DNA from 3 places in the Azospirillum sp. UENF 211521 genome. Region 2 is predicted to be linked to each of the others. Evidence: riboswitches for the same ligand, from Rfam matches in the RefSeq annotation. Region 2 holds a riboswitch; each other region holds the start of a gene.

Evidence for each region. A riboswitch is a leader RNA that binds a small molecule or an ion and turns the genes downstream of it on or off. The one in region 2 is predicted to bind thiamine pyrophosphate.
Region 1: another riboswitch for thiamine pyrophosphate. It lies ahead of thiO (glycine oxidase ThiO); the one in region 2 lies ahead of ACWPN5_RS05695 (ABC transporter substrate-binding protein).
Region 3: another riboswitch for thiamine pyrophosphate. It lies ahead of ACWPN5_RS24010 (LuxE/PaaK family acyltransferase); the one in region 2 lies ahead of ACWPN5_RS05695 (ABC transporter substrate-binding protein).

The regions. Positions count from the first base shown of each region.
Region 1 is NZ_JBSNCF010000001.1:1,598,420-1,605,770, reverse strand. It holds gene ACWPN5_RS07550 (hypothetical protein) at 1-559, shown strand, start outside; gene ACWPN5_RS07545 (NnrU family protein) at 576-1,274, opposite strand; gene ACWPN5_RS07540 (hypothetical protein) at 1,321-1,794, opposite strand; gene ACWPN5_RS07535 (PaaI family thioesterase) at 1,862-2,305, opposite strand; gene ACWPN5_RS07530 (thiazole synthase) at 2,370-3,140, opposite strand; gene thiS (sulfur carrier protein ThiS) at 3,360-3,569, opposite strand; gene thiO (glycine oxidase ThiO) at 3,566-4,744, opposite strand; TPP riboswitch at 4,736-4,839, opposite strand; gene mgtE (magnesium transporter) at 4,886-6,325, opposite strand; gene ACWPN5_RS07510 (STAS domain-containing protein) at 6,623-6,925, shown strand; tRNA gene ACWPN5_RS07505 (tRNA-Leu) at 7,032-7,118, opposite strand; gene lipB (lipoyl(octanoyl) transferase LipB) at 7,244-7,351, shown strand, end outside.
Region 2 is NZ_JBSNCF010000001.1:1,227,513-1,234,863, reverse strand. It holds gene ACWPN5_RS05705 (branched-chain amino acid ABC transporter ATP-binding protein/permease) at 1-1,266, opposite strand, end outside; gene ACWPN5_RS05700 (branched-chain amino acid ABC transporter permease) at 1,271-2,155, opposite strand; gene ACWPN5_RS05695 (ABC transporter substrate-binding protein) at 2,163-3,305, opposite strand; TPP riboswitch at 3,375-3,472, opposite strand; gene ACWPN5_RS05690 (STAS domain-containing protein) at 3,634-4,011, shown strand; gene ACWPN5_RS05685 (DMT family transporter) at 4,016-4,912, opposite strand; gene ACWPN5_RS05680 (FAD-dependent oxidoreductase) at 5,129-7,183, shown strand; gene deoA (thymidine phosphorylase) at 7,193-7,351, opposite strand, start outside.
Region 3 is NZ_JBSNCF010000002.1:1,599,295-1,606,645, reverse strand. It holds gene ACWPN5_RS24020 (ABC transporter ATP-binding protein) at 1-327, opposite strand, end outside; gene ACWPN5_RS24015 (acyl-CoA reductase) at 338-1,786, opposite strand; gene ACWPN5_RS24010 (LuxE/PaaK family acyltransferase) at 1,786-2,865, opposite strand; TPP riboswitch at 2,940-3,069, opposite strand; gene ACWPN5_RS24005 (DUF5672 family protein) at 3,226-4,950, shown strand; gene ACWPN5_RS24000 (acetylornithine deacetylase/succinyl-diaminopimelate desuccinylase family protein) at 4,966-6,249, opposite strand; gene ACWPN5_RS23995 (formate dehydrogenase subunit gamma) at 6,324-7,328, opposite strand.

The DNA of each region.
Region 1 (7,351 bases), 370 kb from region 2:
CGCGGCGGGCGAGGACCGCACCGTCATCGTCGAGCACCCGCGGCGTTCCGGCTGGGAGCTGGTGCCGCCTTCGGGTGGGGCCACCGGCGGGGCCGCTCCCGACCTGACGGCCGACGCCTACCGCCTGCCCGTGGCAGTGCCCGCCGGCCAGACGGTGACCCTGGCGGTCGCTCTGGAGCGCCCGCGGATCGAGCGCTTCGGCATCTCGGAAATGTCGCCGGAGCAGGTGCGGGCCTACGCCTCCTCCACGGAGCTGCCGGCCGCGGCGCGCGAGGCCCTGGCAAAGGTCGCGACGCTGCGCGGCGCCGTCGCCGACAAGGAGCGCCGCGTCGGCGAGTTGGAGCGCGAACAGGCTGAGATCGGCAAGGAGCAGGAGCGGCTGCGCCAGAACCTCGCCACGCTGCCGCGCGACAGCGACCTGTTCAAGCGGACCATCGCCAAGATGGGCGAGCAGGAAACCCGCCTGGACGGTCTGTCCCGCGAGCTGTCCACCGCCCGCAAGGAGGCCGACACCGCCCGCAACACGCTGCGCGATCAGGTGCGCGGCATGACCTTCTGAGCGTAAAGGCGGAGCGTCACCAGGGCAGCGGAGACACGCCGAACAGCGTCCGGTGCAGGTGCAGCAGACCGCCATAGACCAGCAGAGCCACCGCCGGGCGCCACCAGCCGATCTCCTTCCAGACGAGGCTTTGGCGCCCGGCCAGGATCGCCGCGAAGGGCAGGTTGGAGGTGCGCGCGGCGTAGCGGTCCCAATCGGCCCCCAACCGCCGCGCCAGCTTCGCGTCGATCAGGATGCTGCCGCCCAGCGCCAGCAGGGCGAGCGTGCCGAACAGGATCAGCGAGGCCAGATCGCCGTTCGGCACCATATGGGCGACCGCCCACAGCCCGACTCCCCACAGGAACGGGTTGCGCGTCACCCGCAGGATGCCGCGGACCGGCTCGCGGTCGCCGGTCAGCAGCCTCTCCTGCCCGACCGAGGTCGGGTTCGGGGTGGAGAGGCCGGCGACGAGCAGAAACAGGGCGACCGGCACCAGCAGGATCGGCACCCAGGCCAACCCGCCGGCGGGCGGCCACAGCGGCACATGGGGCGCCGCGTTGTAGGCCGCCACCAGCCACCAGAAGGCCAGCGCCGAGACCAGCGAATAGAGGCCGAGATAGGGCTTCTCGCCCAGCCGTCCGACCAGCGCCGCGCGCAGCGGCGTGCTGGAAATGCCAAAATGCGTCAGCAGCAGGAACAGCCCCGCGGCGGACAGATGGGCGATGGTCCCGGTCATCAGCGGTCTCCCGGTCGCGTCCTACACCCCTCGTAAAGCGCCCTCGTCAGGCGCCCTTGTCCAGCGTCGTGCCGCTGCAATAGGCCCAATCGTCGCCGTGCAGGCCGAAGAACAGGGCCACCGGTTGCTTGCCGGAGCGGTCGATGACCACGCGGAAGCGGTTGCCGGTGCAGGCACCCGCCGCCTGCTTCTGGTAAGGCAGCTTGACGCTCTTGGACTTCAGGCAGGAATCAGCGGCCTTGGGCGGGTTGGCCGACGCGTCGATGCGCTTGCCGTTCAGCACCATGTAATAGTTGGTAGCCTGCCCGCCCTTCACCTCGGCCTTCACCTCGATCTTGCCGAATCGGGACTTGTAGAGGCCGGCGTCGGTTTCGCCGTCCGGCGCTCCGGGAGCGATGGCGCGGAAGGACACGGCGCCGCAGGCCGGCGGCTCCTTCTTCTGAGCAAGGGCCGGCTGGGCAAGCGCAATGGTGGCGGCGCCCGCGATCAACGCGGCACCGAAAAGACGCGACAGCGGCATGCGAACCTCCTGGATCGGATGGAAGGGGATCGGATGGAAGGGGATCGGATGGAAGGGGATGGGCGGGTCAGGCGGTGGCTTGGCAGAACAGGGTCTGCTGCATGATGGCGCAGTCCTTCTCCACCCCGCCGTCGAGCATCGAAATCTCGACGCTGGTGACGGTCAGGGTGCGGCCCGGCTTCAACACGCGGGCGCGGGCGATCATCACCTCGCCCTTGGCCGGCGCCATCAGGTTGACCTTGAACTCCACCGCCAGGACCTCGCTGCCCGCCGGCATCAGCGTGTAGCCGGCGTAGCCCCCGGCGTTGTCGGCCAGCGTGCTGACCATGCCCGCGTGGAAAAAGCCGTGCTGCTGCGTCAGGTCGGTGCGGAACGGCAGGCGCATCTCGCAGAAGCCGGGCTCCAGCCGCGTCAGCTCGATCCCCAGCGTCTTGCAGATCGGCTGGCGCTCGAAGCCGGCGCGGCAGCGCGCCTCCCAGTCCGGATCGCGCGGTTCGAAGGTCTTGGGCACGTCTCGGGTCCCTCTGATCGTGTTCGGGGGGTTGAAATCGGACGGCCCCTACCCTGCGCCAGCCTTACGTTCCGATCAAGCCGAGCTGCGGGCTCGACGCCTCCGCGAAGGCGCGTTTCGGCATGCGCCCGGCCAGACGGGCCGCCCGCCCCGCCGCCACCGCGTCGCGCATCGCCGCCGCCATGCGCACCGGATCGCGCGCCTTCGACACTGCGGTGTTCAGCAGGACGGCGGCGCAGCCCAGCTCCATCGCCAGGGCGGCATCCGACGCCGTACCGATCCCGGCGTCTAGGACCACCGGCACCGGGCTGCGCGCGCAGATCGTCTCGATGGCGTGCGGGTTGCGGATGCCCAGCCCCGAGCCGATGAAGGCGCCCAGCGGCATCACCGCCGCAGCACCCAGGTCGGCGAGCTTGCGGCAGGTCACCGGATCGTCGTTGCAGTAGGGCAGAACGGTGAAACCGTCACCCACCAACTCCTCGGTCGCGCGCAGCAGTTCTTCCACATCGGGGTAGAGCAGTTCGCGGTCGCCGATGACCTCCAGCTTGATCCAGTCCACACCCAGCGCCTCGCGGGCGAGTTGCGCGGTCAGCACCGCCTCCTTGGCGGTCAGGCAGCCGGCGGTGTTGGGCAGCAGCCCCGCGCGGTCGCCGATGACGTCGACGAGGCTTTCCGAATAGCCGTCCAGGCTGATGCGGCGGATGGCCAGCGTGACCAGTTCGCTGCCGCTGGCCTCCAGCGCGTCGAGCATGACCTGCTGGTTCGGATAACCGGCGGTGCCGAGAAACAGGCGCGAGCGGAACTCGCGGCCCGCTATGGTGAGCGTGTCGTTCATGGGTGTTTCCTCGATGATTGATATCCCCTCTCCCGCCTCGGGAGAGGGGAGGGGCCCGCGCGAAGCGCGGGAAGGGTGAGGGTGCCGCCGAGGATCAGCGCCTTGATCCTTGCACGACCCTCACCCGCCCGCTGCGCGGGCACCCTCTCCCGGGACGGGAGAGGGATTGGGCGCCGCCTTTGCGGGAAAAACGATCAAGGGACGTGGCGGGCGAGAGGTTCAGCCGCCCTGCACGGGCCGGATGATCTCCAGGGCGTCGCCCGCGGACAGGGCCGTCTCATCCCAGCGGCGGGACGGCAGGACGGCGCCATTGAGAGCGACGGCGACCCCGCGAGTCCCCGCGGCGATACCGCGGTCGGCCAGCAGGGCGGCGACGGTCGGAACGTTCAGCTCCTCCTCCCGCCCGTTGACGCGGATGCGGGCGCTCATGCCGCGGCTCCCCTGGGCTGGGCGAAGCGGTCGAGCGCGAAGGGGAGGATCACCGGATCGCTTTCCCCGGTCAGGACCAGCCGCGCCACCGAATCCGCGGTGACCGGGGTCAGCAGGATGCCGTTGCGGTGGTGCCCGGTGGCGTAGACCAGCCCCTCCACCTCCGAGAGGCCGAGGATCGGGGCGTCGTCGCGGGTGCCGGGGCGGAAGCCGGCCCATGCCTCCTCGATGGGCAGTTCGGCGATGCCCGGCAGGGCGCGCCACGCCCCCTCCAGCAGGGCGAACTGGCCCCCGGCGGTCAGCCGGTCGTCGAACCCGCGCTCCTCCGTCGTGGCGCCGACCAGCAGCCGCCCGTCCAGCCGCGGGATCAGGTAGGTGCCGGGCGTCCACACCACATGGCGCAGCAGCGGCAACCGGGCGTCCATGCGCAGGCAGAGCATCTGGCCCTTCACCGGGCGCACCGGCGGCCGCACCGCCGGGGACAGCCCGTCGATCCAGCCCGACCACGCCCCGGCGGCCAGGACCACATGGTCGGCCTCGAACAGCCGGTCGCCGACCTGGACGCCAACGGCGCGACCACCACGGACCTCGATGCGGCCGATCTCTGCATACTCGTGCACCACGGCACCGGCCCGCAAAGCGGCGGCATGCAGGGCGGCGGCGACCTTGCGGTTGTCCACCTGATGGTCGCCGGCGCAGAACAGCGCACCGGCCACGCCCGGCTGGAGATAGGGCTCGCGCCGCCGCACCTCCGCCCCGCTCAGCCATTCCACCGGCAGGCCGAGCTTGGTCTGGAAGTCGTGCAGGAAGCGCACCTTGGCGGCGTCGTCGGCGTTCAGCGCGATGACCATCGTGCCTTCGTCGCGCAGGTCCACCGCCATGCCGGAGGCGGCCTCCAGCTCCGCCGCGAAGGCGGGCCACAGGTCCTGCGAGGCGCGGGTCAGCGGCAGAAGGCTCTCTTCGCCAGGTTCGGTCTCCACGCAGGCGGCGAGCATGCCGCCCGCGGCGTGGCTGGCGCCCCGGCCGGCAGCGCCACGGTCGAAGACCTCCACCCGGCAGCCGGCGGCGGCCAGCCTCCAGGCGATGGACAGGCCGATCACCCCGGCGCCGACCACGGCGACGGTGGGCCTTCCAGAAGCGGAAAGAGCGGAATCAGATAAGGGCGCGGATACCATGCGGCGGCTCCCTTCGCTGGCATTATCCAGACAGGTTCGATGGGTGTGATCTCAGCCGCGCGAGCGCATCCCGCACGGCACCCCAGCCAATGCCCGGATCATCCGGAAGAGAGCCGCCTTTGGCAAGCCCCTTTTCGTTGGTCACAACAACAAAAGCGACGCCAACCCCAGGAAGGACAGAAATCCGATGACGTCGGTCATGGTGGTCAGGAAGACCGAACTCGCCACCGCGGGATCGACGCCCAGCCGGTCCAGCCCGATGGGAATCAGCACCCCGCACAGCCCGGCGACGAACAGGTTGATGACCATGGCGCAGCCGATCACGAGGCCGATCATCGGCTCGAACCACGTCGCGGCGATGGCCCCCACCAGCGTGGCGAAAACGGCGCCGTTGAGCAGACCGACCAGAACCTCCTTGCCCACCACGCGGGGGGCGTTGGAGGACGAGAGCTCGCGCGTCGCCAGGGCGCGCACCGCCACGGTCAGGGTCTGGGTCCCGGCGTTGCCGCCCATCGAGGCGGTGATCGGCATCAGCACGGCCAGCGCCACGATCTGCTCGATGGTCGCCTCGAACAGCGAGATGACGCCCGCCGCCGCGAAGGCGGTGAACAGGTTCAGCCCCAGCCAGGAAATGCGCGAGCGCGAGGTTTCCAGAACCGAGCGGTAGATGGAGGTGTCGCCGACGCCGCCAAGCTTGCCGATGTCGTCCTCGGCCTCCTCGTCGATGATGTGGACCACGTCGTCGACGGTGATGACGCCGATCAGCCGCCCGCCGGCGTCCACCACCGGGGCGGAGACCAAGGCGTATTGGCGGAACAGGTTCGCCACCTCCTCCTGGTCCATGGTGGCGGGGATGGTGTCCACCTCCTCCGTCACCAGATCGGCGATGCGGACCGACCGCTTCTGGCGCAGCAGGCGCGACAGCGGCACCGCCCCGACCACCCGGTGCATCGGATCGACGACGAAGATGTCGTAGAAATCCTCCGGCAGCTCGTCGGTGGCGGCGCGGACATAGTCAATGGTCTTGCCGACCGTCCAGAACTGCGGCACCGCCACCAGATCGCGCTGCATCAGGCGGCCGGCGGTGTATTCGTCGTAGGTCAGGTTCTCCTGGACCAGCGCGCGGTCGGCGGCCGGCAGATTCTCCAGCACCTCGCGCCGGGTGTCCTCGTCCAGGTCCTCGATGACGTCGACGGCGTCGTCGGTGTCCAGCTCCGCGACGGCGGCGGCCAGTTCCTTCGGCTCGAACAGCTCGACGATCTCTTCGCGCAGATCGTGGTTGAGGTAGCTCAGCACCTCGCCGTCGAAGTCGGGGCGCAGGACGCCGATCAGCGCCTCGCGGTCGTCGTGGCCGAGCTGCTCGATCAGGTCGGCGATGTCGGCGGGATGAAGCGTGTCCAGCTCGGCCCGCAGCTCGTCGCGCCGCCCGGCGTGCAGCCGTTCGACGACCTCCTCGACAAACTCCGGCTCCACACCGTAGGCGCGCTCCTCCTCGCCGTCCTCGCGGGGCGGGTCGGGGCGTTCGGCCGGGTGCGGCACATCGTCCTGGATACGATCCGGTTCCTGGCGGTCGGTGTGCATGGCGGCACCCTCCCTTCACGATGGCAATGCGGCGTGACGGCATGGCCCTGCGATCGGCCGACCATGGCGCACCGGCGTTTGCGGGTTGGTGGGGAGCCCTCGCGGGTTCCCGCCGGGGCGACCACCGAATATAGGTGTGCCACCGTTTTGTCCAGCCCGGCGGACCGTTCCAAGCCCTCCGGCCCCGCGCGCAATTGCTTGCGCGGGCTTCACAATTCGTGCACCCATAATGGGCGCGGGGCTTTTCACCTCGCGCAGCCCGAGAAGAACCGACACCACCGGCCAGCGGATGTGACGATGGAGTACGCCTACACCGACATCGACGGTCAGGAGGGGATCATGCTGTCGGGGCGTTTCACCTACGACGACAGCCGCAAGTTCCACGACCTGCTGGCGGACTGGGACATCGGCGCGCGGCCCGACGTGCGGCTGGACCTGCGCTACATGACCTTTCTCGACTCCGCGGCGATCGGCATGCTGTTCGTCCTCGCCAACCGCTGCCGCGACGCCAAGGGGCTGGTGACGGTACACAACGCGCAGCCCTACATCGTGCAGACGATGCGGCGCGTGGCGCTCGACCAGTATGTGGAGTTCCGCTGAGGAACAACGGCCCGGAAAGAAATGGGCCGAAAACGAAAAAGCCCGCTGTGGTCCGATGGACCGGCGGGCTTTTCGTTTGTTTGCCAAATCCCCCGTTTCGGGGGGATGGTGCGGTCGAGAAGACTCGAACTTCCACGGCATCTCTGCCACAGCGACCTCAACGCTGCGCGTCTACCAATTCCGCCACGACCGCACAAGGCTGGTAGAACCGACGTCGGGATCACTCCCGTCATCGGGTGGAGCGGGGGAATAGCAGATCCCCGACAACCGATCAAGCGGCGTCTCGCGTTTTTGCCAAAGAAAGTTCATAACGTCGACATGACCGACCTCACCGCCCCCGTTCCGCCCGCTCCCGATGCCCGTGACGAAGCCGTTCCCACCCCGGTGCGGACGGTGGAATGGCGCATCAGCGACACGCCCGTCCCC
Region 2 (7,351 bases):
TTGGAAGGTGCGGGCGATCCCGGCGCGGGCGATGCGGTCGGGCCGCTTTCCCGCCAAATCCACATCACCCATCAGCACCCGCCCGCCATCCGGAGTCTCAAGGCCGGAGATCAGGTTGACCAGCGTCGTCTTGCCGGAGCCGTTGGGGCCGATCAGCCCGGTGATGGTCCCGGCCTCCAGAGTCAGCGACACACCGTCCACCGCCCGCACCCCGCCGAAGCCCTTGGTCAGCCCTTCCACCCGCAGCAAAGGTCCATTCGGAATGGCCATTTCCGGCGGAGCTTCGGGCTTCGGCAGGAGTGCCGGGCGGGCCGGGAACAGCCGGTCGAGCAGGCCGGTCAGCCCGTGCGGCGCCAGAACGATGGTGGCGAGCAGCGCCACGCCGTAGACGATCAGATAGCTGCGCTCCAGAAAGCGGAACCACTCCGGCAGGTGGAGCAGCAGCACCGCTCCCAGGATCGCCCCGGCCACCCGCCCCCGCCCGCCGACCACAGCGATGGTCAGGACGGAGACCATGACCGGAAATTCCAGCACCTCCGGCGAGACGACGCGCTGGGTGTGCACCGCCAAGGCGCCCGCCGCCCCGGCATAGACGGCGCTCAGCGTGAAGGCGGCCAGCCGCAGCCCGCCGACGTCCAGACCCAGCGTGCCGGCGGCCAGCGGGTCGTCGCGCACCAGCGTCAGCGCCCGCCCCCAGCGCCCGCGCGCCAGCCTCCAGGCGAGCAGCCCGCCCAGCGCCACGAAGCCCCAGACCACCGCCGCCAGCGGCAGGCCACGCGGCACCGCCCAGCCGAACAGGACGATGCCCGGCACCCCCGGCAATCCGTTGGCGCCGCCGGTCAGGGCGGGGCTGTTGACCGCCAGCAGATGGACGACCTGCGCGATCCCCAGCGTCGCCAGCGCGAAGTAATGGGATTCCAGCCGCAGCACCGGCAACCCGACCAGCAGGGCCAGCAGCAGCGGCACCAGCAGCGACACCGGAAAGGTCGCGGCAAAGCCCCACCCCCACTGGCTGCCCAGGATGCCCGTCGCGTAGGCCCCGATCCCGAAGAAAGCGCCATGGGCCAGCGACAGCGCACCGCCCAGCCCGAAGACGATCTGGAACCCGATGGCGGCCAGCGCGTACACCCCCGCCACGGTCAGCACGCGCAGCCCGTAGGGCGACGCGTACAGCAGCGCGTACGCCAGCAGCACCGCGACCCCAATCCCCTCCCCCGCCCAGCGGGGGAGGGTCAGGGTGGGGGCCAGCGCCCACAACTTGCGCACGCCCTTACGCACGACGCCGCGCCGCCTCGCCGAACAGCCCCTGCGGGCGGGCGACCAGAATGACCAGCAGCGTGGCGTAGAGCAGCCCCAGCGCCACCGGATAGGACAGCACCGACGACACCCCGACCTCGAACAGCGCGATCAGCAGCGCGCCGGCCACCGCGCCCGGAACCGAGCCCCAGCCGCCGATGGTCACCGCGATGTAGGCTTTCAGGATCAGGTCGCCGCCCGCCGTGGGCGTGACGAAGTAGCGGTTGGCCAGCAGCAGCCCCGCCGCCCCGGCGAAGGCGGTGCCCAGCGCGAAGGTGATCAGGATCATCGCCGTCACCGGCACGCCGCAAGCCCGTGCCATCTCCGGGTCCTGGGCCGTGGCGCGCAGGCGGCGGCCGAGTTGGGTCCGCCCGAACAGCCATTGCTGCCCGGCGATCAGCAGAGCGGCGACGGCGATGATCGCCAGCGACTGCTCCGCCACCACCAGCCCGCCGAGGTCGAGCGTTCCCCCACCCAGGAGCGGCGGTGCCGCGCGCGGCTCCGGTCCGAACAGGACGGAGGCGCCGTTCTGCAGGATGATCCCCGCTGCGATGGTGCTGATGAAGACCGCCACCGGCGGACGGCGGCGCAGCGGCAGATAGGCCGCCGCTGCCAGCAGCAGCCCCAGCCCGGCCATCAGCACCAGCACCACCGGCAGCAGGAGCAGCCCGGGCAGCGGCAGATACCCCGGCAGATGCGGCGCCAGCGCCACGCCGAGCAGCCCGCCGGCCATCACGAGGTCACCCTGCGCGAAATTCACCGCCGCCGTGGCGTTCAGCACCAGCACGAAGCCCAGCGCGACCAGCGCGTAGGCCGCACCCAGGGCCAGACCGTTGACGAGAAGCTGCAGGGTGATCAAGACATGCTCACTTCACCATGCCGGTCACCACGCCGGTCAGGTTGTCGTAGCGCTTGGCGATCGCCGGCACGCGCGAGGCGCCGTCGTAGCAGACGATCACGGCGGAGTGCGCCATGTTGCCCTTGCCGTCCGACTTGTAGGTCATGGCGAGACCCTGGTGGGTCCCGGTGGACAGGGCCTTGCGCACGGCCTCCGCGTTCCCCGCCCCATCCTGCACCGCCGCCAGCACCATGCGGATGCCGTCATACTGGCCGAGCGCGAAGGCGTCCGGCTCCGCGTTGAAGGCGGTGCGGTAGGCCGTGGTGAAGGCTTCCACCTCCGGGCTGCCGCCGGAGATCGGCGAGGCCGCCGTCTCGGCGCACACGCCCTTCAGTTCGGCCGGTTCCAGAAGCGCCGCGGTGCTCGGCTGGTGCATGGCGGAACCGGCGACGATGGGCACCGCCACCCCGTTGGCGGCCGCCTGCCGGATGAACAGGGCGGTCGGGCCGGAATGCAGGTGCAGCACCAGCACGTCGGGCTTGGCCGCCAACGCCTTGGTCAGGACCGGCAGCAGATCCTTGGCGGCGGGGTCCACCCCCTCCTCGAACACCGGCTCGACGCCGAGCTTTTTGAAGGCCTGCTCCAGATGGGCCTTGCCGCTCTGGCCGTAGGCCGTCGTCTGGTAGATCACCGCCGGGCGCTTCCTGCCCAACTCCTCCGTCACGTAGCGGGCGTGAGCCTCCTTGGTCACGGCGTCGCCGGGGAAGAAGCGGAAGACCCAGGGGTTGCCCTGCTCGGTGATGCTCGCCGTGCCCGACACGGTGACCAGCGGAATCTTGTAATCCTGGGCCAGCGGCAGCATCGCCAGCATCTGCGTGCCCAGCATGCTGGCCGCCACCGCCGTGACCGTGCCGCCCGCCGCGCGCTCCAGCGCCGTGACCGCAGCCTCCGGCGAGGTGCCGGTGTCGATCACCTCCGACCGCACCGTCACACCCGCGGGCGCGTCCTTCAGCGCCAGGACGGCGCCGTTGCGCTGGCTCGTCCCCTCCAGCGACAGGAAGCCGGTCAGCGGCACCAGCACGGGGACCGAGGCATCGCCCGCCCGCGCCGCGCCGGACAGGAGGGACGCCGTAAAGACGGTTGCCGAGAGGATGGAAAGGAAGCGCCGCATGGATGTGTCTCCTCCTGCCCGGCGAAGAACCGCGCGAGGACGAGGAGGCCAGGGGTGTAGCGGCGGCACAGCCTCGAACGCTTGGCTCCCTTCGCTGGCATGACCCAGATCAGGTTCGATGGGTGTGGTCTCAGCCCGCCTTGCGGCAGGCACCCCAGCCGTTCGTGTGCACAGTGTGAGCCCGGCGCCCGGCTGTCAAGCGGCGGCCCGGCGCCTTTTCACAATTTCGCAACGCAACAGACACCGGAGAGTCGCGCTTCCCGTGGTTCCTTCCGCCGCCCCCGGCCCACGCCGGATCGTCGCCCCAACCGGAAAGTCGTCACGCAGCATGCGGCCCACCCCGTCGCACGGCACCGTCACCCTCCACCGCTTCGCCGCCGCGCCGGACGGCTGCGGGCTGCGGGCCGTCCTGTCGGGGCGCATCGACCACGCCGCCCTGCCGGGGCTGACGCCCCTGCTCCGCCGCGCCGCGGATGCGCGGACCCTGACCCTGCGCGTCGATCTGGGACGGGTGGAGTTCCTCGATTCCTGCGGCATCGGGATATTGCTGGCTCTGCGCAAGGCCGTGCTTGAGCGCGGCGGCGTCATCGCCTTCGAGAACCACCCGCCGCGCATCCGGCGCGTGCTGGAGCGCAGCCGGATCGTCGCGCTGACCGACCCGCCGCGTGTCGCGGACAGCGGCTTGACCTTCTCCGCCGCGGCCTGACCGATCAGTCGCCGCGGCGCCGCGTTTCCCGGTAGAGGATGTAGAGCCCGCTGGCGATGATGATCCCAGCCCCGGCCAGGACCGTAGGGGTCGGCACGTCGCCGAAGACCAGGAAGCCGAGCAGGGTCGCCCAGATCATCCCCGTGTATTCGAAGGGCGCCACCACCGCGGCGCGGCCCAGGCGGAAGGCCTGGGTCATCAGCACCTGCGCCGCCCCGCCCAGCGTGCCGACCAGAAGCATCAGCCACAGGTCGAACCCGCCCGGCTGCACCCAGTCGGGGATCGCCGCCACGCCGCTCACCACCGTGGTGGTCAGCAGCAGATAGACGACGATGGCGGTGTTGCTCTCCGTCCGCGACAGGCCGCGCACCGCGATCATCGCCAGCGCGTAGAAGAAGGCCGCTGCCACGCCCACGAGAATCGGCAGGAGCGGCGCGTCGGCCTCCGGGCGGGCCATCACCACCACGCCGCCGAACCCGACCAGCACCGCCGCCCAGCGCCGCCACCCCACCGGCTCGCCGAGCAGCGGCATGGACAGCGCCGTGATGAACAGGGGGCCGGCGAAGCTCAGCACATAGACCTCAGCCAACGGCAAGTGCTTGAAGGCATAGAAGAAGCAGCCCATCGACAGCAGCCCGGCGAGCGAGCGGAGGACGTGGGCGACCGGGCGCTGCGTGCGCATCCCGCCCCAGCCGCCGCGCGCCACCGAAATGCCGCCGACCAGCACCACCGCCACCACCGACCGCGCGAACATGAGCTGCGCCACCGGGTAGCCGCTGCTCAGATATTTGATGAGCGTGTCCATGCCCGCGAACAGGAAGATGGCCAGCACGAAGCAGCCGATAGCACGGCGGGTGTCATCGCTGGCGGCAGCGGCGGGAAGAGCGGCGGTTTGGGTCATGATTGCACAGTATCTGAGCAACCATGACGCTGCCCAATGCCGCAACCGCAGGTCTGGCCCGCGCCGCATCGCCTCGGGGGGCGTCGGCAATTCACGCTTCGTGAATCGCCGGGCGGACGTTTGGCGAAGCGAACCCGGCTTTTCGCGGATCGGCGCTGGTCCCATCCGGCGCATCGGACAGTCTGGCGGACATTTCCATCACACCAAGGGTCCGCCATGCTCCTGTCCAAGCCGATGCCCCAATCGATCCGCATCCTCGTCGGATTTTCGCCCTGGATCGCCTTCGGCGTTCTGCAGCCGGCGGGCCATGCGGCGGCCGTGCTGGCGGCGCTGCTGCTCAGCCTGGCGCTCTGCGCCCAGGATTGGCGGCGCGGTTCGCCGAAGGCGCCGGAACTGGTCGCCGCCGCCTTCTTCGCCGCGCTGCTCCTCAGCGGGCCGTTCGAGCGCATGGGGATGACCGTCCATCTCGCCCTGGCCGGCATGGCCTTCGCCTCGCTCGCGCTGGGCCGCCCCTTCACCCTGCCCTATGCCCGCGAAACGACTCCGCCCGGCCTGTGGCATCTGCCGCAGTTCGTCGCCATCAACAAGGCGGTCACCGCGCTGTGGGGTGTGGTCTTCCTGGCCGGCGCCGGCGGCTTCGCCATCGCGACCGAGGTCGGCGTCGTCACCTCGACCCTCGCCACCCTGGCCGGTATGCTGGCGACCCGTCGATTGCCGGACTGGCTGGTCGACCGGACCGTCGCCCGCCGTCTGGCCGAGCGGGAGCCCCACCGCTGGCCCGCCCCCGCCGTGCTCGGGCAGAAGGACGGTGTCGTCGTGGTGGGCGCCGGCATCGGCGGGCTGACCGCGGCGGCCCTGCTGGCGGAGGCCGGGGTCCGCGTCACCGTTCTGGAGGCGCACGACCGTCCGGGCGGCTATTGCTCCTCCTGGGACCGCAAGGTCTGGCTGCGCGACGGGTCGATGGGGCGATTCACCTTCGACGCCGGGGTGCACGACGTCAGCGGCACCCATCCGGATGGCCCGGTCGGGCATCTGCTGCGCACGGTCGGCGTGGCGGACCGCGTGCGCTGGCAGCCGGTGACCCGCGGCATCGTCCGGAACGGCGCCCTTCAGCCGCTGCCCGTCGACGCCGAGGGTCTGGCCGCCCTGATCGCGCGGGAGCATCCCGGCAGCGCCGCTGGGGCCACCGCCTTTCTGGAGGAGATGCGCGGGGTTTACCGCGACCTCTACCGCGGCTGCGCCGACACCGGCCTTCCCCACATCCCGCGCGACGTCGCGGCGATGCGCGCCTATCCGCTGGAGTGCCCGCAGGCCTTCCGTTGGCAGGACCGCGGCTTTCTGGAGATGCTGGCGCATTATGTGCCCGACGCCGGGGCTCGCGCCCTGCTGTCCAGCCTGACCGGCTACCTGTCCGACCGGCCGGAGCGGCTGGGCGCCACCCAGATGGCGCCGATTTTCGGCTATGTCTTCGACGGCGGCGCCTACCCGGAGGGCGGATCGCAGCGGCTCGCCGACGCTCTGGTCGAGGCGATCCGCGCCAAGGGCGGCGAGGTCCGGCTGCGCACCCCCGTCCGTCGCATCCTGGTCGAGAACGGCCGGGCCGCCGGGGTCGAGACCTTGGATGGAGAGCGCATCGCCGCCGCCGCGGTGATCTCCAACGCCGACGCCCGGCGGACCCTGCTGGAACTGGTGGGGGAGGAGCATCTGCCCGCCGGGAGCGCGGACCAATACCGCGCGCTGCGCCCCACGACCTCGGCCTTTCTGGTCACGCTGGCCCTGGACATACGCCCGGACCTGCCGGCGATGACCTTTCTGAGGGAGACCGGCTTGGCGCTGGCCCTGCCTTCCGCCCATGACTCAAATCTGGCTCCGTCGGGTTGCGCGGCGCTGACGCTGATGCGGCTGGACCCGGCGGGCGCCGCCTGGGACCGCTCCGCCCCCGACTACCGCGCGCGGAAGACACGGGAGGGCGACGCGATGATCGCCGCGGCCGCGGCCGTGATCCCGGATCTGGAGCGCCACATCCTGCACCGGCAGGACGCCAGCGCCGCCACCTTCGCCCGCTACGCCCACACGACGGAGGGGGCGATCTACGGCACCGATCCGGCGCTTCCCGCCAAGTCGCCGGTGCCCGGCCTGCTGTTGGCCGGTGGCGGGGTCTTCCCCGGTCCGGGGGTCGAGGCCTGCGTCATCTCGGGCCGCCGCGCCGCGGAGGCTCTGGTGGGGCCGGCGCGGGCGCGGCAGGCCGAGGACGGACGCCGTGCCGCGTGAAGCCGCCTCTTACAGCCGGATGCGGTCGGCGATCAGCGGTCCGGCCGGCGGAGCGCTGTCGGCCAAGGTGAAGGCGCGGCGGAGCAGCGCCGCCGCGTCCTCCGCCTGCGCCGCGCTGCGGGCGTGGACGACGGCGAGCGGGCGCTCCGCCGGTCCCACCGAAGCGCC
Region 3 (7,351 bases), on a different contig from region 2:
GCGGTCCGCCGGCTGCGGACGGCGCGTCAGCGACACCGGCAGCAGCAGGTTGTCGAGCACCGTCCGCCACTCCAGAAGCGTCGGCGCCTGGAAGACGAAGCCGACCTGGGCACCCGGCCCCCGCACCGGCTCCCCCTGGATGCGGACGGTTCCGGTCGAGGGGGCGAGCAGCCCGGCGACCAGCTTCAGCAGGGTCGTCTTGCCGCAGCCGCTGCGCCCGACCAGCGCGTGGAACTCGCCCTCCCCGATGGTCCAGTCGATGCGGTCCAGGATGGTGCCGCCGCTCGGGACGCCGTAGCCGGCCTGTTCGATGCTGACGAAGCTCATGGCCGGCGCCTCAATCCGTGTAGGGAGCGAACGCGTCCGCCGCCCGTTCCGCCGAGCCTTCGATCTCGGTCATGGTGACGAGGTCCAGCAGGTTGAACCGCCCGTCATGGTGCCAGCCCGCTTCCGGCGCGGTCATGCGGCCGAGCGCGCAGAGGCGCGTCACACCGACCGCCCCCAGCGCTCCGGCGAGCGCGAACAGCTCCTCCGGCGCGGCGGCGATGCCCACGGTCTGGAGGAAGGCGCGGTAGGGCGCCAGCCCCGGCACCGCCTCGGCCAGCCGGTCCACCGCCACCACCGTCACCGTGCGGTTCAGCCCGCAAGGCGAGAGACCGTCCGCGGCGTCCGTGTAGGCGACCGCCCAGCTTCCCGCCGGATCGCCCAGCAGGGCGCGGCTGGGGTCGGCAAAGCCCTTCGTCTCCTCCGCGTTGCGCCAGGACGCGACGCTGCCCGCCTCGCCCATCGACAGAGGGCGGCGCGGGAACTTGCTGCCCAGCGCGTCCAGCTCGTGCGCCAGATAGCCGGCGAATTCACGCGGCGACACCCGCCCGCCGCGCTCCACGAAAAAGGTCTGGGGCGAGTAGCAGCCCTGCTGGTCGTAGCGCGCCACGTCGTAGGCCGCCTGCCGCGCCACCGCCCCCGCCTTCCCGGCGTCGAGCGCGGAGCGGGCGACCATGCCGAAGCTGATCTTGTGACCGTAGGGCAGGAAGCGCGTGGTGATCGGCACCCGCGAGCGGATGGCCTCCAGCGCGTCGTTGCCGCCATAGGCGACCACCGTGTCGGCGCGGCCCAGCCACGCGCGCTCCGTCGCTTCGTCGCCGCCCTTCCACCAGACGATGGCGATGCAGTCGGCCAGCTCCGGGTCGATCTCCGCCAGGATCTGCGCGAACCAGCCGGCGAACAGCGGCTCGGCGCTCGGCAGCTTGCCGACCGTGCCGGCCTTCACCAGCAGACCGGAAATCAGGCTCCACAGCGGCAGGCCCGGCACGTTGCCCGCCCAGACATGCAGCAGCAGTTCCGGCCCGAAGGCGCGGGCGAAGCCGCCCTTGGGCATCGGCTGGAAATCGTCGAGCACCGCCGGATTGGCGAAATCCTCCGCGATGAATTTCCGAAGCTCCGGCCCGCGGAAGGTCTTCAGATAGCCGGTCAGCCCCAGCCGGACCATCTCCGCGTCGTAGCCGGTGACCAGCGGCAGCAGACGTTCGGCCTTTCGCCGCCACGGGTCGCCGCGGTCGAGCAGCCGGGCGACGGCGCGGTCGATGGCGGCGGCGATCTCCGCCACGGTGCGGCTTTTCAGATAAGCCCGTGCGTTGGCGCGCACCCGCGTTGCCAATTCGGCGATCTGCGCCTCGCTCAGCACCGGCACCGCCACGTCGAGCGTCTCGGCGCCGCGCCGGAAGGTCAGCGTCCGCCAGTCCACCGCGTCGGCGGACAGCCCCGGCAGATGCCCGGCGCGCTCCATCAAGTCGCCCGCGCCGCTTTGAGGAAATCCTCGACCGCCATGGAGCAGCCCTTGGCGTCCGCCCCGTCGGCCCGGCCGAGAAGCTGGAAGCCGCCGTCCACCTCCACCCCCGCATCCTCGGTCAGGATGGCCGACGCGCAGTTGAAATGGGCCAGATCGTGATGGACCAGAACGCCGACGCTGCCGCGCGGCACCTCCTGCCCGGTCAGCGGGTTGATGACCCGGCTGCGGATCCAATGCGGGCCGGACTTCACCGACGGGCAGGCCTCGTTGCCGTCGTCGTAGAACTGGGTGCTCAGCTCCGTCATGCCGTACATGTTGATGCACAGCCGGCGCGGCACGCCGAAGGTCGCGGACAGGCGGCCGTAGAACTCCTCCGCCGCCATCTCGCGCGACTGGCCCTTGAAACCGCCGGTGTCGAGGACGCGGCTGCCCGCCGGCAGGGCGAAGCTCCGCCCCCGCTCGGCCAGCGCGTCCATCAGATGCACGACGCTGAAGCTCGCCCCCAGCAGGGCGTAGGGTTCGCCGGTGGCCTCGGCGCGGGACAGCTCGGCGATGGCCCCGTCCACGTCCAGCCCGGCGTCGGAGACGAAGTACCGGCTCTCCGCCGTCCCGAATTCGCTCTTGGCCAGCGCCAGATAATGGGCGAGCGAGGAGCTGGGCATCGCCTGCTCGGTCGGGAACAGGATGCCCATGCGCAGCCGCTCATACTCGCCCATGAAGCGGCGGCGGAAATTGACGGTCATCGAGCGGTCGTAGACCGCCAGCGTCGGATGGTGGCTCTTGCCCCGCACGCCCTTGGTGGTGCCGCTGGTCATGAAGACGTGCGGGCATTCCTCCGGCGGGCGGCCGCTCAGCGTCAGGTCCTTGAAGGCGCTGATCGGCACGGCGGGCACGTCGCGCCAGCTCTTCACCGTGCGCAGGGTGCGCGCGCGCTGGGTGGCGAAGCGGCGGTAGGGGGCGTTGGTCTCGAACTGGTGCGCGAAGACGGCCAGCGCCATGCGGTTGAACGCCTCCTCGTCCGCCTCTCCGGCGGCGATGAAGGCCAGCAGCTCTTCGACAAGTCGGGCTTCGGTCACGTCCGCACACCTTTTGCAACGCCAACAAACTGTTGCCGGGACAAGCGGTGTCTGGATGGAATGGGGGTACGCCGTGCCGCCCTTCAGTCCCGTCCCTACGCCGGTATGACCCGGATCAGGTTCGATGGGTCACCGCGTTGTCCGGATGAAAGCGCCGGACCGGCGGAGTCTCAGCCTCCTAGCGAGGCCCCCCAGGGAACATTCGCAAGCTAAGGGACCGGCCCCCGCCCGTCAAGGAGGTCGGGCTCTGAGACGGACTGCTCAAGGATGGCCGGCGCTCCGCCCGTGGCAGCCCCACAACCGCCGTGATAGGATCCGCGCCCGCGGGCGGCCGACGCCGGCGGCAGAACGGGGAACGGGATGGTGAGGATCGAGGACTGCACGCTGGTGTTCGCCGACACGGCGAACCACGCCCTGGTCGAGATGGCCATCCGGGACAGCATCGCCGCCTGCCGCTTCTCCAGCGTCCTGCTCCTTTCCGACCGCGACCCGAGGATTCCGGGCGTCGATTTCCACCGCATCGCCCCGATCAACGACATCGACGACTATTCGGACACCATCAACGTCCGCCTGCGCCGGCTGGTGACGACGAAGCATGTCCTGATCGCGCAGTGGGACGGCTTCGTCGCCGATCCGCAGGCCTGGACGGAGGCGTTCCGCGCCTTCGACTACATCGGCGCCCGCTGGGGCTGGTACGACGACGGCATGACGGTGGGGAACGGCGGCTTCTCCCTGCGCTCCGCCGCCCTGCTCGACCGGCTGCGCGACCTGCCTTTCGAAGCCGGCATCCCCGAGGACCACGTCATCTGCCGGACCGAGCGCCCGGCGTTGGAGAAGGCCGGCATCCGCTTCGCCCCGGAGGCGGTGGCCGACCGCTTCGCCTTCGAGCGGACGCCGGTGCCGGGACCGGCCTTCGGCTTTCACGGCCTGTTCAACTTCGGCAAGGTGCTGGGGGACCGCGCGCTGGAGGAGCGGATCGAGGTGATGGACGGCCCGCTCCTCGACCGGCGGGAGTACACGGACCTGATGACCAGCCTCGCGCTGTCCGGACGCAAGGCCCCCTTCGCCTCCATGGTCCGCAAGCTGGTGGCGCGGCGGGACGAGACGGTCCTGCGCTCCCAGATCACCGAATGGACGAGCGGTGCCGCGCGGGACTATGTGCTGGCCCTGGCCGATGCCGTGCAGACGACGGCGGCGCCGGGGTCGCGCTGGCCGGCGGTGGCCGCGCCGCAGCGCCGCCAGCCGAAGATCTACGACTGCTTCACCTTCCACAACGAACTCGACCTTCTGGAGCTGCGCTTCCGCGAGCTGTACGACACCGTCGACCAGTTCGTGATCGTCGAGGCCAAGCAGACCTTCACCGGCGCGACCAAGCCCCTGCATTTCATGGAGGAGCGCGACCGCTTCCTGCCCTTCCTGGACAAGGTGAAGCTGATCGTCGCCCCCGACTTCCCGGAAACCGACAATCCCTGGGTGCGCGAGCGGGCGCAGCGGAACGCCATCGCGCTCGGGCTGGACAAGGTGGAGCCGGACGACATCGTCGTCGTCTCCGACGTGGACGAGATTTTGCGCGCCCGCTCGCTCGCGTCGCTGCGCGACAGTTCGGCGATGATCGCCGGGTTCCGCGTGCCGCTGTTCTACTTCAAGGTCAACTTCATGAACGTGGAGGGCGAGAACTTCTCGGTCTTCCCCGTCGCCGTCCGCGGGCTGATGGCCCGGATGACCACGCCGCAGCAGATCCGGGAGAGCCGCGGCACGCTGGACCGCTACACCCCCGAGACCCGGCCCGCCTACGTGGACATCCTGCCCCACGCGGGCTGGCATTTCTCCTACATCGGCGACGACGCCGCCATCCGGCACAAGATCCAGAGCTTCTCGCACCAGGAGCTGAACCGCGACGACATCCTCGACGGCATCGACGTGCCGCGCTTCCTGGCGGAGGGCAGCGACCTCTTCAACCGTCCCGGCTACCGCTGGCAGTCCGTGGAGCTGAACGACTATTTCCCGGCGAACCTCCTGGGTGACCGCGAGCGCTGGTCGGACTTCATCGCCGAGGAGGTCGGCGGCCGGGTCACCTGGAAGTAGCCGGCGCTCTTTCCCCTACACCTCCCGCCGCAGCAAAGACAGGGCGGCCATCGCCATGACCTGCGCGGAATGGACCATGTCGTCGATGTCCACATACTCGTCCGGCTGGTGGGCGAGGTCGAGAATGCCGGGACCGTAGGCGATGCAGTCCTTGAGATGCCCGACCCGCGCGATGTGCTTCTGGTCGTAGGTGCCGGGGGACACCACCTGCGCCGCCGGGCGGCCCAGCACCGTCTCGATGGCCGCCCCCACCGCCCGTACCACCGGCGCGTCGGCGTCGGTCAGGGTGGGCAGGAAGGCCAGCACCTCGCGCAGCTCGTAATCGAAGCCGGGGCGTTCGCGGCGCAGACCCTCCAGGATGCCGACGATCTCCGCCCGCACCTCCTCCGGGTCCTCCTCGATCAGGTAGCGGCGGTCGATGACCATGCGGCAGCGGTCGGGCACCATCGGGCTGGGCAGGCCGCCATGGTCCTCGGGCTGGCCGCCGTGGATGGCGTTGATGTTCAAGGTGGACTGCCGGGCCCCCTCCGGGACCACCGGCATGGTGGTGCGCTTGGCGGCCAGACGGGGGATCAGCTCCGTCTCGATCCGGTGCAGCACGGCCCCCATGTGGCGCACCGCGCAGTTGCCGAGGAAGGGCATGGAGCCGTGGGCGACGCGGCCCTTGGTCTCGATCTCCGCCCACCAGACGCCGCGGTGGCCGATGCACACGCGGTCGACGTTCAGCGGTTCCGGGATGATGACGTGATCGACCCGCGGGCGGGAGAAGTAGCCGAGCGTGGCGAGGTGCCCGACCCCGCCGTAGCCGCCGGACTCCTCGTCCACCGTGCCGGAGATTTCCAACGCGCCGGGGAAAGGGATGCCGGCCTCCAGGATCGCTTCCACGGCGATGATGGAGGCGGCGATCCCGCCCTTCATGTCGCAGGCGCCGCGGCCGTAGACGCGCCCGTCCTTCACCACGCCTTCGAAGGGATCGACCGTCCAGCCCTGGCCGGCGGGCACCACGTCGATGTGGCCGTTGAAGTGCACGCAGGGGCCGGGCTCGCGCCCCTCGACGCGGGCGACGACGTTGGTGCGCGGGTAGCGGTCGCTGTCGCCCGGCGCGCCGTCGGCCCGCACATACTCCACGGCGAAGCCGCGCCCGGCCAGCCGTCGCCCGAGGAATTCCGCGCAGTCGGTGTAGACGTCGCCGGGCGGGTTCACGGTCGGGATGCGGATCAGGTCGCGGGTCAGCGCGACGAGGTCGTCGCGCCGCTCCGCGATGCGGCGGAACAGCGACTCCCGTTGATCGAGCGGCATGCATCCCCCCTGCGCACAATTGGTTGTGCGGAAGGATCGGTCATGCCGGCGCGCCTGTCGAGCGGTTCCGCGCCTCACTCCGCCGCATGATGCCGCAGCCGTCCGTCCTGATTGGCCTGCCCGTTGCGGAGCTGCTCCTCGTACCAGCGGCGGTGATGGTCCTTGGCCCAGTTCTCGTCCACCACGCCGCTGCCCATGGCGTCGAACGCGCCCTCCATGCCGATGGTGCCGATGTAGATGTGCCCGATGATCAGCGCGATCATCAGCGCGGCCACCACCCCGTGCGCCACATGCAGGATCTGCATGCCGCCGATCCCGGTGACGGCGAAGGGCATCATCAGCAGGAAGCCGGTGAGCGACAGCGCGAAGCCGCCGAACACCACCGCCCAGAAGACGCCCTTCTGACCGGCGTTGAAGCGCCCGGCCTCCGGATGCTCGCCGGACTTGCTCAACACGCCGCCGAGCGTCTTCAGCCAGACGAGATCGGCCTTCTCCGGGATGTTGTCGCGCACCCACAGCACGAAGATCATGAGCAGGCCAAGGACGAAGGGCACGCTGAAGAAATTGTGCATGTACTTGCTGGCCTCGGCCAGCATCGTGAAGTTCGGGTGGCCGATCAGCGGGATCAGCAGCATGCGCCCGAAGGTCAGGATCAGCCCGGTCAGCGCCATCAGCAGGAAGCTGACCGCCGTCGTCCAGTGGGCGAAGCGGTCCATGCCGCTGAAGCGCGGCACCGGGCGCCCCGACCGACCGCCCTGGATGCGGATGGTGCCGCGGATCAGGTAGAAGATCGCCAGCACCGCGATCGGCCCCAGAATCAGGGCGCCGGCGATGATCTTCAGCCAGACCATGCGGAACTCGCGCCACTCCCGCCCTTCCGGCTGGACCAGGACGCCCAGCTTCCCGTCGGGGATGCTGACCCGCCCGGTGAGCTTGCCGTCCGGCGTCTGGTAGAGCTGCACCTCGTCCTTCGAGGTCGGCGAGGTCGGCCCCGGCGTCTGGTAGAACTGCGCCTGCACCGCCGGGGCGGCGAGCAGCAGAACGAACAGGACCAGCAGGGGGCGCAGGAGCTTCGTCATGGCGCGTCCTTCCCTAGAGAGTG